Regions from separate parts of the Streptomyces sp. GbtcB7 genome, predicted to be linked through region 2. Evidence: riboswitches for the same ligand, from Rfam matches in the RefSeq annotation. Region 2 holds a riboswitch; each other region holds the start of a gene.
The links. A riboswitch is a leader RNA that binds a small molecule or an ion and turns the genes downstream of it on or off. The one in region 2 is predicted to bind thiamine pyrophosphate.
Positions count from the first base shown of each region.

Region 1: it holds a riboswitch for thiamine pyrophosphate, as region 2 does, so the genes downstream of both, thiO (glycine oxidase ThiO) here and thiC (phosphomethylpyrimidine synthase ThiC) in region 2, are expected to answer to the same signal.
Region 3: it holds a riboswitch for thiamine pyrophosphate, as region 2 does, so the genes downstream of both, KVT44_RS40440 (thiamine ABC transporter substrate binding subunit) here and thiC (phosphomethylpyrimidine synthase ThiC) in region 2, are expected to answer to the same signal.
Region 4: it holds a riboswitch for thiamine pyrophosphate, as region 2 does, so the genes downstream of both, KVT44_RS16810 (cytosine permease) here and thiC (phosphomethylpyrimidine synthase ThiC) in region 2, are expected to answer to the same signal.

Region 1 is NZ_JAGXJM010000034.1:74,065-78,491, reverse strand. It holds gene KVT44_RS41500 (Rv2175c family DNA-binding protein) at 1-94, opposite strand, end outside; gene KVT44_RS41495 (NAD(P)/FAD-dependent oxidoreductase) at 176-1,414, opposite strand; gene KVT44_RS41490 (hypothetical protein) at 1,447-1,797, opposite strand; TPP riboswitch at 1,892-2,003, shown strand; gene thiO (glycine oxidase ThiO) at 2,001-3,206, shown strand; gene thiS (sulfur carrier protein ThiS) at 3,203-3,403, shown strand; gene KVT44_RS41475 (thiazole synthase) at 3,407-4,201, shown strand.
Region 2 is NZ_JAGXJM010000019.1:118,701-123,127, reverse strand. It holds gene KVT44_RS29100 (SsgA family sporulation/cell division regulator) at 1-425, shown strand, start outside; gene KVT44_RS29095 (YibE/F family protein) at 488-2,080, opposite strand; TPP riboswitch at 2,152-2,329, shown strand; gene thiC (phosphomethylpyrimidine synthase ThiC) at 2,322-4,151, shown strand; gene KVT44_RS29085 (VWA domain-containing protein) at 4,252-4,427, shown strand, end outside.
Region 3 is NZ_JAGXJM010000032.1:144,055-148,481, reverse strand. It holds gene KVT44_RS40455 (hypothetical protein) at 126-383, opposite strand; gene KVT44_RS40450 (hypothetical protein) at 588-1,346, opposite strand; gene rlmN (23S rRNA (adenine(2503)-C(2))-methyltransferase RlmN) at 1,554-2,660, shown strand; TPP riboswitch at 2,686-2,804, shown strand; gene KVT44_RS40440 (thiamine ABC transporter substrate binding subunit) at 2,887-3,996, shown strand; gene KVT44_RS40435 (iron ABC transporter permease) at 4,032-4,427, shown strand, end outside.
Region 4 is NZ_JAGXJM010000009.1:77,747-82,173, reverse strand. It holds gene thiD (bifunctional hydroxymethylpyrimidine kinase/phosphomethylpyrimidine kinase) at 1-479, opposite strand, end outside; gene KVT44_RS16810 (cytosine permease) at 523-1,926, opposite strand; TPP riboswitch at 1,916-2,010, opposite strand; gene KVT44_RS16805 (maleylacetate reductase) at 2,084-3,175, opposite strand; gene KVT44_RS16800 (intradiol ring-cleavage dioxygenase) at 3,181-4,053, opposite strand; gene KVT44_RS16795 (alanine racemase) at 4,109-4,427, opposite strand, start outside.

The DNA of each region.
Region 1 (4,427 bases), on a different contig from region 2:
CGCGGGTCACCTCGACGCCGAGCTGTTCGGCGATGTCGGGGAGGGTGAGCCAGGCGGGGACGAGAGCATCGATCTTTGCGTCAATCTCGGTCACGGGACAAGCCTGCCATCCCGGACTGACACTCGGTACCCGAGCGCCCCCCGGACCGCCGTCCGGGCGACGGAAACCGGGCGGTCATGCCGTGGCGTCCTTCAGAGGGCGGGACGGGTCGGCCAGGATGTCCGGGTTCATGGGCATGCCCGCCTCGATCAGGCGGCGGCCCTGGGCCAGGTCACGGGGACGCCCCACGGCCAGCAGGGCGACGAGGCGGCTCTCGCGGAGCCAGCACACCGTCCAGGCCGCGCCCGACGGGTCGCCCCGCCAGATGGTCGTATCGGCGGGGGCGTGATGGCCGACATACTGGACGAAGCGGCCGAACTGCTCGGACCAGAAGTACGGGACCGGGTCGTACGCCACCGGGGCCTCGCCGATGATGTTCGCCGCGACCGTGCGCGGCGCCTGGAGGGCGTTGTCCCAGTGGTGGACGAGGAGGCGCTCCTCGTAGCGGCCCGACGGGAAGGAGGCGCAGTCGCCGACCGCGTAGATGTCCGGCACGGAGGTGCGCAGGTGGCTGTCGGCGACCACTTCGCGGTGGGCGCCTAGCTCGATGCCGGAGCCGGCCAGCCAGGCGGTGGCGGGGCGCGCGCCGATGCCGACGACCACGGCGCCCGCCGGCACCCGCGTGCCGTCGTCAAGGACCACCGCGCCGGGCTCGACGCGCTCCACGCGCGCGTGGGTGCGCAGCGACGCGCCGCTGTCCGCGTACCAGGCGGTCATCGGCGCGGCCACCTCCGCGGGCAGCGCGCCGGCCAGCGGCCGGTCGGCGGCCTCGACGACCGTGACCGCGCACCCGGCCTCACGCGCCGCCGTCGCGAACTCCGCACCGATCCAGCCCGCCCCGACGACCACGATGTCGTGCTGCTGGGCGAGCACGGGGCGCAGCCGCTCGGCGTCGTCCAGGGTCCGCAGCAGATGGACGCCGGGGACGCCCTCCGAGCCCGGCAGCTGGATCGGTTCCGCGCCGGTCGCGAGGACCAGGACGTCGTAGGGCACCGGTCCTGCCTCGGTGTCCAGCTCGTGGTCCGCGGGGCGCAGGCCCAGCGCCTCGCAGCCGAGCCGCAGTTCGATGTCCAGCGCCTCGAAGTCGATGTCGAAGGCGGAGCCCTCGGCCTTGCCGAGCAGTACCGCCTTGGACAGGGGTGGCCGGTCGTACGGCTGGTGCGGCTCGGCGCCGATCAGCGTCACATCCCCGGTGAATCCCTGTTCCCGCAGGGCGACCGCCGTCTGTACGCCGGCCATGCCCGCACCCACGATGACGACCCGCCGTGCCGTACGCCCCTGCGCCCGCACCTGTGCCCGCGTCTGCTCGCTCACCTGATCACCATAGACAACTGACAATCTGTCAGTCAGGGGACGTGCGCAGTGACCTGTTCCACAACGCTCGTACCGCTCCCGTCCTGGGACTCCCAGTCCCAGGTCTCCTCCAGGCGCAACCGTCCGTCGGGCAGCTCCACGACCACGGACACGCAGTGGCCCGACGAGGTGCTGCCGTCGTGCTTCAGCTGCACGTACCGGAAGTCGAGGCGGTCGCCCTCCCGCGTCCCCACGAGGTGACCGCGTGCGACGTCCCCGCCCGCGTACTCGGCCCAGATCTCGCCGTCCTTCTCGTGGTACGTGAACCGGGTGCGCGTACCGACCTGCCCGGGGGCCTGGTCGGCGACCGGGGCGAGGACCAGGCCGTCGAGCGTACGGGCCATGGACGGAGGCTCCCTTACTGAGACATACGGCAGCGGGCTAGGGTGGCCAACGTGCTGCATCTCCCGGGGGGCGACCCCCGGACCCCCAGCACAAAAGATTACTCGCGGGAGCCCGGACGCACCGGGCTGAGAGGGAGGCTGGCGGCCTCCGACCGTACGAACCTGATCCGGGTCATGCCGGCGAAGGGAGGGGCTGGACACCCATGTCGCCTACGCGTACACCTGCACGTTCCTCGGATGCGCCGTCATCGGACGCACGTGTGTCAGACGTCCTCGTCATCGGGGGCGGGATCATCGGTCTCGTGACCGCCTGGCGGGCCGCGCAGCGCGGGTTCACCGTCGCGGTCGTGGACCCCGAGCCGGGCGGCGGGGCGGCACGGGTGGCCGCCGGAATGCTCGCCGCCGTCACCGAGCTGCACTACGGCGAGCAGACCCTGCTGGGCCTGAACCTCGCCTCCGCGCGCCGCTATCCCGACTTCGCCGCCGAACTCACCGAGGCGAGCGGCCAGGACCTCGGCTACCGCCGGTGCGGCACGCTGGCCGTCGCCATGGACGCCGACGACCGGGCCCACCTGCGCGAACTGCATGCCTTGCAACACCGCTCGGGGCTCGAATCGGAGTGGCTCAGCGGCCGGGAGTGCCGCCGTCTGGAACCCATGCTCGCGCCGGGCGTGCGCGGCGGGCTGCGGGTCGACGGCGACCACCAGATCGACCCGCGCCGGCTCGCGAAAGCCCTGGTCAAGGCGTGCGAGCGGGCCGGAGTGGAGTTCCATCGGACGTGGGCGGAGCGCTTGACCGTCGTACGGGACCGGGCCGCCGGGGTCGTCACGACGGGCGGCGAACGGCTGGCGGCGGGGCAGGTGGTGCTCGCCGCCGGGAGCCTGAGCGGAAAGCTCCCGGGCGTGCCCGCCGACGTGCTGCCGCCCGTACGGCCCGTGAAGGGTCAGGTGCTGCGGCTGACCGTGCCGAAGCGGTACGCGCCGTTCCTGAGCCGGACCGTGCGGGCCGTGGTGCGCGGCAGCCAGGTCTATCTGGTGCCGCGGGAGAACGGTGAGCTCGTCGTGGGCGCCACCAGCGAGGAGCTGGGCTGGGACACGACGGTGACCGCGGGCGGGGTCTACGAGCTGCTGCGCGACGCCCACGAGCTGGTGCCCGGGATCACCGAGCTGCCGCTCACCGAGACGCGCGCGGGCCTGCGGCCCGGGTCGCCCGACAACGCGCCGCTGCTCGGCCCGACCGCGCTCGACGGGCTGCTGCTGGCCACCGGGCACTACCGCAACGGCGTCCTGCTCACGCCCGTCACCGGGGACGCCATGGCGCACGTCCTGACCACCGGCGAGCTCCCGGAAGAGGCCCGCCCCTTCACCCCCGGGCGCTTCAGCACCGCACTCACGGAGCAGACCGTATGAACATCTTCGTCAACGGAGAGCGACGGCTCGTCGCCGCCGACACGGCCCTCGACACGCTCGTCGCCACCCTCACCGTCGCACCCTCCGGCGTCGCCGCCGCGCTCAACGAAACCGTCGTCCCGCGCACGCAGTGGTCGTCCACGGCCCTCTGCGAGGGAGACCGCGTCGAAGTCCTCACCGCAGTCCAAGGAGGCTGAACCATGGCCGACGATCCGTTTGTCCTCGGAGGTACGTCCTTCTCGTCCCGGCTGATCATGGGTACGGGGGGTGCGCCCAGCCTCGACGTCCTGGAGCGGTCGCTCGTGGCGTCCGGCACGGAGCTGACGACGGTCGCGATGCGGCGGGTGAATCCCTCGGCGCACGGCTCGGTGCTGTCCGTGCTCGACAAACTGGGCATCCGGGTGCTGCCGAACACGGCGGGGTGTTTCACCGCGGGCGAGGCCGTGCTGACCGCGCGGCTCGCGCGGGAGGCGCTCGGTACGGAGCTGATCAAGCTGGAGGTCATCGCCGACGAGCGGACCCTGCTGCCCGATCCGATCGAGTTGCTGGACGCCGCCGAGACGCTGGTCGACGACGGGTTCACCGTGCTGCCGTACACCAACGACGACCCCGTGCTCGCGCGGAAGCTGGAGGACGTGGGGTGCGCGGCGGTCATGCCGCTCGGGTCGCCCATCGGGTCCGGTCTCGGCATCCGCAACCCGCACAACTTCCAGCTGATCGTGGAGCACGCGCGTGTGCCGGTGATTTTGGACGCGGGGGCCGGTACGGCGTCGGATGCGGCGTTCGCGATGGAGCTGGGGTGTGCGGGCGTCATGCTGGCGTCGGCCGTGACCCGGGCGCAGGAGCCGGTGCTGATGGCCGAGGGCATGAAGCACGCGGTGGAAGCCGGGCGGCTCGCCTGGCGTGCGGGGCGGATTCCTCGGCGGCACTTCGCCTCCGCGTCGTCTCCTGCGGAGGGGCTGGCGCGGTTGGATCCTGAGCGTCCTGCTTTCTAGGCGCCCGGCGCTGGTGTGCTTTTTCTCCCGCCCGCGCACCGCCCGTTTCCAGTCGGCTGGAAAGTGGGGCTCGCCCGTGGGGGTGGGGCGGCGTTGGTGGCTGCGGGGTGGGGGCAGCCTGCCTTACATCCCCTGTGCACGACATGTGGACCGGATCGATCAAGCGTGCGAGATCCGTCACAGGTCGGCTGCAGTCCCGCTCCGGAATTGGCCGGAAGGGTGGGGG
Region 2 (4,427 bases):
TACAGGCAGAGGTCATGATGAGCTTCCTCGTTTCGGAGGAGCTCTCTTTCCGCATTCCGGTGGAGCTGCGATACGAGACCTGTGATCCCTACGCCGTGCGGCTGACCTTCCACTTGCCCGGCGACGCGCCCGTGACCTGGGCGTTCGGGCGGGAGTTGCTGATCGACGGCGTGGGACGGCCGTGCGGTGACGGGGATGTGCACATCGCGCCCGCCGACCCGGAGGCGTTCGGTGAGGTGCTGATCCGGCTCCAGGTGGGTGGCGACCACGCGCTGTTCCGGTCCGGGGCGGCGCCGCTCGTGGCTTTCCTCGACCGCACGGACAAGCTGGTGCCGCTGGGGCAGGAGCGTTCCCTCGCGGACTTCGACGCCCACCTCGACGAGGCGCTGGACCGCATCCTGGCGGAGGAGCAGAGCGCGGGCTGAAGCTCCCAGCACCCCCCAAGTGGAGTGCGCTTCCTCACCGGTGACGCGGGCGTGGGGAGGCTTCAGTGCTTGCGGCGACGGCCCTTCCCGCCGCGTGCCGGCGCCCTGCTCTCGACAGGCTCCGTGGCGGCGGCCGGGACTGCCGGGCGGTCCGCGGAGACCACCAGGGCGGCCAGCAGCGTGGTCACCGGCACCGAGGCGACCAGGCCGATCGAGCCGACCAGGGTGCGCACGATCTCTTCGGCGACCAGTTCGCTGTTGGCGACCGTGCCCACACTGCTCTGCGCGATCGAGAAGAGCAGCAGCAGGGGAAGCGCGGCACCCGCGTACGCCAGGACGAGCGTGTTGACGACCGATGCGATGTGGTCACGGCCGATCCGGATGCCCGCGCGGTACAGATCGCGCCAGCCCATCGTCGGGCTGGCCTCGTGCAGCTCCCAGACCGCCGAGGTCTGCGTCACCGTCACATCGTCGAGCACACCGAGCGAACCGATGATGACGCCCGCGAGCAGCAGACCGCTCATGTCGATGGACGGATACAGGCCGTGGATCAGACCGGTGTTGTCGTCCGTGTTGCCGGTCAGTGCCGCCCAGCCGATGAACTCCGAGCCGAGGATGCCGATCAGCACCAGAGAGAGCAGGGTGCCGAGCACCGCCACCGACGTACGGGCCGAGAGGCCGTGGCACATGTAGAGCGCGATCAGCATGATGGCGCTCGCCCCGACCACGGCCACGACCAGCGGATTCGAGCCCTGCAGGATCGCCGGCAGGATGAAGAAGGTCAGGATCACGAAGCTGATGGCCAGTGCGACCAGCGCCATGACACCGCGCATCCGGCCCACCACCACGACGGCCAGCGCGAAGATCCCGGCGAGCAGCGCCATCGGGAACTTCCGGTTCACATCGGTGACCGAGTACTGCAGATCCCTGGGCGCGGAGGGCTCGTACGCGGCCACGACCTTCTCGCCCTCGTGCAACTGCCGTGACTGGTCAGGCTGGATGATCTCCGTGAACGTACGGCCCTTGTCCTTGCCGGTGTCGATCCGGATCGTCGCCTTTTTGCAGTCGCCCGTCGCCTGTTGCTGCGCGGAGGAGCCCTCGGCGGTGGACGTGTCGCCGGTCGGGGTCTCCCCCGACGCGTTCACGGACTTGCAGCTGACCTTGTCGACCTTGGTGACCGTGGCCTGCTGGGTCTGCCGGTCGAAGCCGACGCCGGTGCGCTCGTGGGAAGGGGCGCCACCGGGCCAGAGCACCGCGAGACCCACGACGACCGCGGCGGCGAAGGGGATCAGAATGGCCGCGATGACCTTGCGCAGATGCTTGGAGACGGGCGTGGCGGGCCCATGGCTGTGACTGTGCGAGTGCCCAGATCCGTGCCCGTCCCCAGACCCGTGCCCGTCCCCACGGCCGTGCCCGTTCCCCGGCCCAGGTCCATTCCCGGACCCAGACCCAGACCCATGTCCGTGTCGGTCCCCGGGGCCGTGCCCGTGTCCCTCACCCGGTCCGTGCCCATGCCCGCCTCCTGGACCGGGGCCGGGGCCACCGCCCGGTCCGTGTCCGCGGCCGTCTCCGGAGCCAGGTCCATAGCCGTCTCCGGGACCGCGTCGGCGCGGCGGCTCGGACGGCGGGAACGGGGGCTGCTGCGTTGTGGTCACCGACCGATCATCGCAAGAACGGCGAGGGCCCTCTGTTCACCGCGCCAGATATGACGCTAGCGTGGAGTCACCTTTGCACACGCGGGAGCTCGGAGCACCGGGCTGAGAGGGCGCTGACCTCCGTCTTAGCGATGTTTCACGTGGAACGAGTGATGTTTCACAAGGGACGTCGGCAGACGGAATCCGCTGCGTCGACCGCCGAACCTGTTACCGGGTAATGCCGGCGTAGGGAGTAGGTCTCATGACCAACAAGGACGTACGCACGCCTGCCTCCAGCCAGACGGGCGGGGCGCCTGCCACGCCTGAGGGCGAACAGCCGCGGGAGGCCGGGAAGTCCATCGGCTGGCACAAGGGATACGTCGGGGGTTCGCGCCCCGATCTGCGGGTGCCGGTCCGTCAAGTGCACCTCACCAACGGGCAGTCCGTCACGCTGTACGACACCTCCGGCCCGTACACCGATCCGGTCGTCGACACCGACGTACGCAGGGGCCTCGCGCCACTGCGCGAGAACTGGATCATCGCCCGCGGTGACACCGAGGAGTACGCGGGCCGTCCCGTCCGTCCCGAGGACGACGGAATCAAGCACACCTCGCCGCGCGGGGGCCTGCGCAACCTCGACGCGGTCTTCCCGGGGCGGCCGCGCCAGCCGCGTCGAGGTCGTCCCGGAGAGGCGGTCACGCAGCTCGCGTACGCCCGGCGGGGCGAGATCACGCCCGAGATGGAGTTCGTGGCGGTCCGCGAGAACGTCGACCCCGAGGTCGTACGCGAGGAGATCGCCGCCGGTCGCGCGGTGCTGCCCGCGAACGTCAACCACCCGGAGATCGAGCCGATGATCATCGGCAAGCGGTTCCTGGTGAAGGTCAACGCCAACATCGGCAACTCCGCCGTCACCTCCTCCATCGAGGAGGAGGTCGAGAAGATGACCTGGGCGACCCGCTGGGGCGCGGACACGGTCATGGATCTGTCCACCGGTCGCAATATCCACACCACGCGGGAATGGGTCCTGCGCAACTCCCCCGTCCCCATCGGCACGGTGCCGCTCTACCAGGCTCTGGAGAAGGTGGACGGCCGCGCCGAGGAGCTGACCTGGGAGATCTACAAGGACACGGTCATCGAGCAGGCCGAGCAGGGCGTGGACTACATGACGGTCCACGCGGGCGTGCGGCTGCCGTACGTGCCGCTCACCGCGAACCGCAAGACCGGCATCGTCTCGCGCGGCGGCTCGATCATGGCGGCCTGGTGCCTCGCGCACCACAAGGAATCGTTCCTCTACGAGAACTTCGAGGAACTCTGCGAGATCCTCGCGGCGTACGACGTCACATACTCGCTCGGTGACGGGCTGCGGCCCGGGTCGATCGCGGACGCCAACGACGCAGCTCAGTTCGCGGAGTTGAGGACGCTCGGGGAACTCAACACGATCGCGAAGCGTTTTCATGTACAGACGATGATCGAGGGCCCGGGACATGTCCCGATGCACAAGATCAAGGAGAACATCGACCTTCAGCAGGAGATCTGTGATGAAGCTCCGTTCTATACGCTCGGCCCACTGACGACGGACGTCGCGCCGGCGTACGACCACATCACCTCCGGCATCGGTGCCGCGATGATCGCCTGGTGGGGCACGGCCATGCTCTGCTATGTCACGCCCAAGGAGCACTTGGGCCTGCCCAATCGTGACGACGTCAAGACCGGCGTCATCACCTACAAGATCGCCGCCCACGCAGCCGACCTCGCCAAGGGGCACCCAGGTGCGCAGGAATGGGACGACGCGCTGTCCGACGCCCGCTTCGAGTTCCGGTGGGAGGATCAGTTCAACCTGGCCCTCGACCCGGACACGGCACGGGAGTTCCACGACGAGACCCTGCCGGCCGAACCCGCCAAGACGGCGCACTTCTGCTCCATGTGCGGCCCGAAGTTCTGCTCGATGAAGATCAGCCAGAGCATCACAGAGCAGTTCGGCGGTACGGCGGCCGCGGGGGCGTCGGCTGAAGAGGTCGCCGAGGGGATGCTGCAGAAGTCGAAGGAGTTCGCGGCCAGCGGGAACCGGGTGTACCTGCCGCTCGCGGACTGAGCCGCACGCACGCACGCGCAGTCGTGCCCGGAGCCGTTCGCGGCGTACATCAGGCGCAACGAACGGCTCCCGGGCCGGGTTCTCTCGGCAGACTGGGCCCATGACATCGACATCCATGAGCAAGGGCGCCAACCTTCCCGTCGCCGCCGGGGCGGTGCGGGCCGTGCTCGGCTGGAGAGGAGGGGCCGGTGCGCCGGACGCGGATGCCTCGGCGCTGCTGCTCGGCCCGGGCGGACGCGTGCGGGACGACGGGGACTTCGTCTTCTACAACCAGCC
Region 3 (4,427 bases), on a different contig from region 2:
TCGCTACGCGTCCCCCAAGTGGCTTGTCGGCTGGGCCATCCCTGAGCCCTCCGAGGCCTCTCGGCAGGGGCCACGACGACTACTCAGGCACACCGGAGGGGCTGCGCCTACCAACCGGCCTGACTTCAGCTCTCTTTGTCCTCAACCATTCCGATGGCGAAGGGGAATGACTCCAGAAACTGCCGCCGTGCAGGGTCTTGCTCCGATTCGGCCAAATCCGCAAGTACCTGCAAGAGCCGTTGGCGTTGATCTGGGAGCAGTTGCACGAGCGCCCAGCCCACGTTCTCCATCATCTTCACTGCGGAGTCGGGATCCACTTCCTCGTCCCCGCGGCTCTCCAGCCACCACACGACATCGACGACCAGGCCGGTGAGTGCCGGCACAAGCGGATCCCTGTGAGTCATGCGGGCAATTTAGCCGTGCCCTACGACACTGCCTCCTAGTCGGTGAGTGTCTATCTGCGTGACAACGCCTGCGCACAGCGTCGGACACCCACGGACGCCCTTGGACGGTTGCCGCAGGTGAGCAGCGCCCGGGCCCAAGGTGGAGCGCCTGCTCAAGTTGCTTCGGGACGAAGAGGTCGTGGGCTACAGGCCGTCGCGCTCGATCAGCGAGCCATCGGGGCCCAGCTTGTAGAAGCGCGGCGGCCCCATGGTTTCCATGATCCTCCGCAACTTCGCTTCGTCCTCCGCAGGGTCAGGCCCGTGAGGATCCCGCACGTGAAATCCGTGGAGGTCGATGCCGTATGCGTCTATGTCGTCAGGTTCGGGGCGGCCCTCCTGGACGAAGCCGCAGAGCGCGCGTAGCGCGTCTTCGCCCAGCTCCAGGGGGTGGAAGGGCAGCGGATACGGCTCTTCGTCCTCGTCCGGCCAGGGGACGACGTCGGCGGGACGGTCCCCGGCCCAGTAGGGCAGCTCGAAGGGGAGCGGCTCGCCGATGTTCTCGATGATGCCGCTGTCCGGCGACAGACTCAGGGAGCGGACCAGGTGCCCGTCCTCCCACACTGCGAACGCGAGCCAGTCGACGACACTGTGCATGGCGTGCAGGACGAGCCGTCGGCCGGCGCTTGCCGCGACGAGGTGCTCGGGAAGCTGGGACGGGAAGTCGATCATTACCCGTTGGTCGCAGACGATCTCCACGCCCGGTCGGCTCGCGGCATACGCCGTGTCTTTCGGGGGATACACGCCGCCTCCCAGCGACGAGCCTGAGAGCTGCTCGATCTCCCAGCCCGGGTAAAGGCGCCGCATCATCTCGGACGTCCGCGGCAGGTCCGCCGCCTCCACCTGTCGCAGCAGGCCCGGCACCTCGCCGTCGGCATAGATGAGCAGTCCCGTTTTGGCTCCCATGGCCCCTCCCCGATGAGTCGCGCTCGATGGTCGTCGCACCATAGCCACCGGCACTGACATCGCCAGGAAGGTCCGCCCGAGTACCGCGCTGGGCCGTCCCTGGGCCGTGCGAGGCCGACCGAAGCTGACAGAGGCCGCCCACGGGTGACCGCCCCCACCCCGCTCTGGCCTGGGCCGGCGGAGTTGATCTGCGACACTGGAAGGGTTATGCCGAAGCCCGGAGAACTCACATTCGTCGCCCCCCGCGGAGCCAAGAAGCCGCCGCGGCACCTCGCCGACCTCACGCCCGCCGAGCGCAAAGAGGCGGTTGCCGCGATCGGTGAGAAGCCGTTTCGCGCCAAGCAGCTCTCGCAGCACTACTTCGCGCGGTACGCGCACGATCCCGCGGAGTGGACGGACATCCCGGCCGCCGCGCGCGGCAAGCTCCAGGAGGCGCTGCTTCCCGAGCTGATGACGGTCGTGCGGCATCTGTCGACCGACCAGGACACCACCCGCAAGACTCTGTGGCGCCTGTTCGACGGCACACTCGTCGAGTCCGTGCTGATGCGCTACCCGGACCGGGTGACCATGTGCATCAGCTCGCAGGCGGGCTGCGGGATGAACTGCCCGTTCTGCGCCACCGGACAGGCCGGCCTGGACCGGAACCTGTCCACGGGCGAGATCGTGCACCAGATCGTGGACGGGATGCGGGCCCTCAGGGACGGCGAGATCCCGGGCGGCCCGGCGCGGCTGAGCAACATCGTCTTCATGGGCATGGGCGAGCCGCTCGCCAACTACAAGCGAGTGGTGGGCGCCATCCGCGCGCTCACCGACCCCGAGCCGGACGGGCTCGGGCTCTCGCAGCGCGGGATCACCGTGTCGACGGTCGGGCTGGTGCCCGCCATCCACCGGTTCTCCGACGAGGGCTTCAAGTGCCGCCTCGCCATCTCGCTGCACGCCCCGGACGACGAGCTGCGCGACACCCTCGTCCCCGTCAACACGCGGTGGAAGGTGCGCGAGGTGCTGGACGCAGGCTGGGAGTACGCGGCCAAGTCCGGGCGTCGCCTGTCCATCGAGTACGCCCTCATCCGGGACATCAACGACCAGGCATGGCGTGGTGACCGGCTCGGGCGGCTGCTCAGGGGCAAGCCCGTACACGTCAACCTCATCCCGCTGAACCCGACACCGGGTTCGAAGTGGACCGCCTCGCGGCCCGAGGACGAGAAGGCGTTCGTCGAGGCCATCGCGGCTCACGGGGTGCCGGTGACCGTCCGGGACACCCGGGGCCAGGAGATCGACGGAGCCTGTGGTCAGCTCGCCGCCACCGAGCGGTAATCTGGCGAGGTCCAACCACATCTTCATATTCCGACAGGGGAGCGCCACAGCGCTGAGAGTGCGGTAGCCGGAGCACCGGTGGGCCGCAGACCCTCTGAACCTTGCCCAGGTCATTCTGGGTAGGAAGTTCGGGCATCACTCAAGCTGTTGCGCCCTGCCCGGGAACCTTCCGAGGATCCCGGGCAGGGCCGCGTCTCTTCCTGGTCATCCCAGGAGGAATTCAGTGATCACCAAGAGGACGACCACGGCCGTCGTCATCGGGCTGGGCCTCGTCACGCTGTCCGCGTGCGGGTCCTCCGACAGCGGCGGTGCCGGGGACTCCAAGACCGTCACGCTCGTCAGCCACGACTCGTGGGCCGTGTCGAAGAGCGTGCTGGAGGACTTCGAGAAGCAGTCCGGGTACAAGGTCAGGGTCCTCAAGGACGGCGACGCCGGGCAGGCCGTCAACAAGGCCATCCTCACCAAGGACAACCCGCAGGGCGACGTCTTCTTCGGCGTCGACAACACCCTGCTGTCCCGCGCGCTCGACAACGGGCTGTTCCAGTCGTACGAGGCCAAGGGCTCCGACCAGATCGTCCAGCAGTACCGGATCGACCAGGACAGGCACCGGGTCACGCCCATCGACTCCGGTGACATCTGCGTCAACTACGACAAGGCCTACTTCAGCAAGCACAAGCTGGCCCCGCCGGCCTCCTTCGACGACCTGATCAAGCCCGCGTACAAGAACCTCCTCGTCACCGAGAACGCGGCCACGTCCTCGCCCGGCCTCGGCTTCCTGCTCGGGACCGCCGCGAAGTACGGGGATGGGGGCACCTCCCGCTCGAGCGGAGCCGAGAGTGGGGGAGGCTGGCAGGACTACTGGAAGAAGCTCAAGGCCAACGGCGTGAAGGTGGTCGACGGCTGGGAGCAGGCCTACAACGACGAGTTCTCCGGGTCCGCGGGCGGCAAGAAGGCCAAGGCCGACCGGCCGCTGGTCGTCTCGTACGCCTCCTCCCCGCCCGCCGAGGTGATCTACGCCGACCCGAAGCCGAAGACCGCGCCGACCGGGGTCGCGAGCGACACCTGCTTCCGCCAGGTCGAGTACGCGGGGCTGCTGAGCAACGCGAAGAACACCAAGGGTGGCAAGGCGCTTCTCGACTTCCTCATCAGCGTCAAATTCCAGGACGACATGCCGCTGAACATGTTCGTGTACCCGGTCCGCGAGACCGCCCAGGTGCCCGAGGAGTTCGTGAAGTTCGGCCCGCAGGCAAAGAACCCCGAGACCCTGGCGCCCGCCAAGATCGCCGCCAACCGTGACCAGTGGGTCAAGTCGTGGACCTCGCTCGTACTGAAGTAGCGCCTCGAAGGAGCCGCAAGGAGAGCGCGACGCGGATGGGGCTGATGGCCCTGCCCGTCGCGTTCTTCGCCGTCTTCTTCGCCTATCCCGTCGCCGCGATCGTCGCCCGTGGCCTCAAGATCGACGGGGCCTGGCGGTTCGGACGGATCGGTGAGGTGCTCGCGCAGTCCGACATCCGGCACGTCCTGTGGTTCACCACCTGGCAGGCGCTCGCCTCCACGGCGCTCACGCTGCTGATCGCGCTCCCCGGCGCGTATGTCTTCGCGCGCTTCGATTTCAGGGGCAAGCAGGTGCTGCGGGCGGTGGTGACCGTCCCGTTCGTACTGCCGACGGTCGTGGTCGGTACGGCGTTCCTGGCCCTGGTGGGCCGGGGCGGACTCCTCGACCAGCTGGGGGGCGTACGGCTGGACACCACCGTCTGGGCGATTCTG
Region 4 (4,427 bases), on a different contig from region 2:
CGCTCGCCGGTGGCCTTGATCCCGGTCAGCTCGGCGGTCTCGTCGAGATTCGGGGTGGCGACCGTCGCGAGCGGCAGCAGGGCGGTCCGTACGGCGTCCAGCGCGTCGTCCGCCAGCAGCCGGTCGCCGTGCTTGGAGACGCTCACCGGGTCCACCACCACGGGCGCGCCGACGTCCGAGAGCAGTTCGGCGACGGTCTCGACGAGCAGGGGCGAGGCGAGCATGCCGGTCTTCACGGCCTGCACACCGATGTCGTCCACGACACTGCGGTACTGCGCGCGCACGGCCTCGGCGGGAAGCTCCCAGGCTCCCTGCACGCCGAGGGAGTTCTGCGCGGTGACGGCGGTGAGCACGCTCATCCCGTGCGCGCCCAGCGCGAGCATGGTCTTCAGGTCGGCCTGGATGCCGGCACCGCCCCCGGAGTCCGATCCGGCGATGGTCAGGACACGGGGCGGGGTGGTCGGCGTGTTCGCGGGCATCGTGGTTGTCACTCCGTACGAAGGGGGTGAGAGGGGGGCGGGGTCAGCGGCGCAGGCGCAGCGGGGCGTAGACCAGCAGGGCCGCGAGGAACGCCACGCCGTAGGCGGTGTCGGCGCCGTGCAGGGCGTGCGCGACCGGGCCGACGTACAGGCTGGTGCTCATGAACGGCACCGCGGCGGCGAAGGCGGCGGCGAACGCCACGAGCGCGGGCCACCACGGGCGCGGGCGGGCGCTCTCGGTGGCCAGGTCGACGGGTGCGCCGCCGCGGGCCCTGGCCCGGGCGAGCCAGTCGACGGCGACGATCGCGACGAACCCGGGAATCCAGTAGCCGACGAACAGCAGGACGTTCTGGAAGCGGGCCGTGGTGTCGGCGGCGTGCATCCACAGCACGAGCGGGAAGCCGAGGACGGCGGCCATCGCGGCGGCGGCCGGGCGCGGCAGCCGTACGCCCATGGTCTGCAGGGCGAGCGAGCCGCTGTAGTCGTTCATGGCGTTGCTGCTCAGCGCGGCGAGCGCCACGGCCAGCAGGCCGAACGCTCCGAGGGCGCCGCCGCCGAGCAGGGTGTCGACGCCGCGGGCGGTCTGGTCGGTGAAGACGGCCGCGCCCCACAGTCCGAGGGCCTGGACGGCCACGAAGGACACGCCGATGCCGGTCAGGGTGTACCAGAACATGCGCGGGCGGGACGCCGTACGCGGCAGATAGCGGCTGAAGTCGCTCGCGTACGGGGCCCATGACAGCGCGAGGCTGAGCGCGATCGTGCAGGTCAGGACGAAGGCCCCGGCCCGGTCGGCGCCGTGCGCGGTGGCGGCGGGGGTGGTGTGGGCGCCGCTCAGGAGCTTCACGGTCAGGGCCACGAACGCGGCGGCGAGAGCGAAGGTCATCACGGTCTGGAGCCGGTGGATCACCTCGTAGCCGAGGACGCCGAGCGCCCCCTGCACCGCCATCATGACGAGCACGCCCAGCCAGAACGGCCAGCCGCACAGCTGGGCCAGCGCGTCCCCGCCGAAGAGGCCGATCAGTGCGTCCCAGGCGATGGACGACAGCCACTGCAGGGCGCCGGGGACGACCACCGCCCGGCCGAACGCGAGGCGGGCGAGCGGCAGCTGTCCGGCGCCGGTCTGGCTCCCCCAGGTGCCGAGGTACGCGGTCGGCACCGCCCCCAGGAGGGTGCCCAGCACGACGGCGGCGAGCGCGGTGGAGAAGTCCAGGCCGAGCGCGATGCCGACGGTGCCGGTGAACACGCCGGTCATGGTCAGGTTGGGGGCGAACCACACGGTGAACAGGCGGCCGGGGCCGCCGTAGCGGTGGTCCTCCGGGACCGGGGCGATTCCGCGCGCCTCGACGTGCAGGTCCCCCGGGGCGGTGGGCATCCGCCCGTCGAACACGCCCTGCGGGCCTCCGACGGCCACCTCAGCGCGAGCGTTACGGGCATACGGCAACGACATGAGACATCCCTCCGCCAGTCCTAACTGGTTCAGGTTCGACGGGTGTGATCTCAGCCCTCGTGCGGGGCACCCCGTGTCCGGTTCGGCGGTCAGGATAGCCCGGCGGGCGCGGTCTGCCCCAGGGGGAGGGGTCCGCGCGGTCCGTACGGCCCCGCGGCTACGCGTCGACGCTCGGCTCCCTGCCCTCGTACGCCGCGGTCAGCAGCGCCAGTACACCGTCCAAGGTGACCTCGCGCGGATTCGGATACGGCTGCCCGGCGGCCTGCTCGGCGGCCACCGCCAGGTCGGTCTCCTTGAGGCCGAGTTCGGCGAGGCCCCGGGGGGCGCCGAGGCTTCCGGCCAGGGCCCACAGGGCATGGGGGACGTCGTCGGCGCCGCCCAGGGCGCGCGAGAGCGCCGTGACAGCCCGGGGTGCGGCGGGCGCGTTGTAGGCGAGGGCGTACGGGAGGACGACCGTGTGCGTCTCGGCGTGCGGCAGGCCGAAGGTCCCGCCGAGGACGTGGCACAGCTTGTGGTGCAGGCCCATGGTGGTGGCGCCGAGACAGGCGCCGCAGAGCCAGGCGCCGTACAGGGCCCGGCCGCGCGCGTCGAGGTCGCCGGGGGCGGCGGCCACCAGCGGCAGGGCCTGCGTCATCGCCCGTACGCCCTCCTCGGCCATGAGCGAGACGAGGGGCGAGGCGTCGGGCGCGTAGAGGGCCTCGACGGCGTGGGCGAGCGCGTTGACGCCGCTGGTGACGGTGAGGGGGACGGGGAGCGAGAGGGTGAGTTCGGGGTCGTAGACGACGCTGCGGGGCTGGACGGCGGGGTCGCGGCCGGTGCGCTTGGCACCGTGCTCGGTGAGTCCCCAGACCGGGGTCATCTCGGAGCCGGAGTAGGTGGAGGGCACGGCGATCAGGGGCAGGCCGGTGCGCAGCGCGATCGCCTTGCCCAGGCCGATCGCCGAGCCGCCGCCGACCGCGACACACCCGTCGGCGCCGGCCGCGCGCGCCGCCTCGACGGCCCGGTCGGCGACCTCGACGGGTACGTGCATCCGGGCCTCGGCGTGCAGCCCCGCGCAGGCCTCGCCCAGGGCGTCCGCGACCGCGCGTGCCGTGCCCTCGCCCCTGCTGCCGCAGACCACCAGCACCCTGCGCAGCCCGAGCCTGGCGGCCTCGTCGGGGGTCGCGGAGACGGCGGCGCCGGGCCGGAAGACGATCCGCGCGGGCTGGGTCTCGTACGAGAAGTCGAGCGGGGTGTTCCTGTCGGTCATGGTGCTCATTCCGGTTCCAGTACGAGGTCGAAGCGGGCGTGGCGGAAGGGGTTCGGGACGCCGAACTCCCGCGCCAGGGACGGGTCGTCGGTCTCCGTGAAGTCCTGGACCAGGCTTTTCTTGACCGCGAAGACCGCGTCGGAGTCCAGGTAGTCGCCGCCCGCGACGAAGATGTGGGTGGTGACCGGGGCGTGGCCCTCGGCCGAGGCGATGAAGTGGATGTGGGCGGGGCGGTAGGGGTGCCGGGCCGTGGCGCGCAGCAGTTCGCCGACCGGGCCGTCGGTGGGGATCGGGTACGGGCTCGGTACGCAGGTGCGGAACCAGAAGCGGCCCTCGGCGTCGGCGGTGAACAGGCCCCGCCCGTTGCCGGGCGGCTGGACGTCCGGCTGCTGTACGTCGTAGTAGCCCTCGGAGTCGGCCTGCCACACGTCGAGGACCGCGCCCGGCAGCGGGGTGCCGCCCTTGCCCAGTACCCGGCCGCTGACCACGCACGGCTCGCCCCTGCCCACCAGGTCGATGTCCGCGCCGAGTGCGCGGATCGGCGATCTGGTCAGGTGGAACGGGCCGAGGACCGTCGACTCGGTGGCACCCGGGTCGCGGTGGCCGCTCAGCGACTCCACGAGCATGGAGACGCCGAGCACGTCCGACAGCAGTATGAACTCCTGGCGGGTGTCGGTGCACTGTTGCCCGGTCGCGGTCAGGAAGCCGATCGCGCGTTCCCATTCCGCCATCGTCGGCTCCGTCTCGCGCACGAAGTCGTGCAGATGACGGGTGAGCGCGCCGAGCAGTTCGCGCAGCCGCGGATCGGTCGTGTCCCGCAGGCTGTCGAGGACGGCGTCGGTGATGCCGTGCGCGAAGTCGGTCGTGGCATCGGTCATGGCATCGGCCGTCGTCGAACGGTTCGGTTCGTCTGTCATGCCGCTCCTCGTGGTGCTATCGGGACTGATCGCCGTCGGTGCCCGGGTCCACGAAGTGGAAGCCGGGCTCGGGAAACCTGGCGAACGCCCGGTGGGGCACGGACGAGGTGTAGGCACCCGCGAGGGAGAACACCACACGGTCGCCGGCCCGCAGCCCCGGCGCCCGGACGTCCCGGACCAGGATGTCCCTGGAGGTGCTCAACTGGCCGGTGAGCGTGACCCGTTCGCGGCGTACCACGGGCCGCGGCCAGGAGTAGGGCCACGCGTCCACCTCGAGTACGGACCAGGGCTGGTCGGGCCACGGCTGGTCGGGCCTCCTGGACGCCGACGTGCGC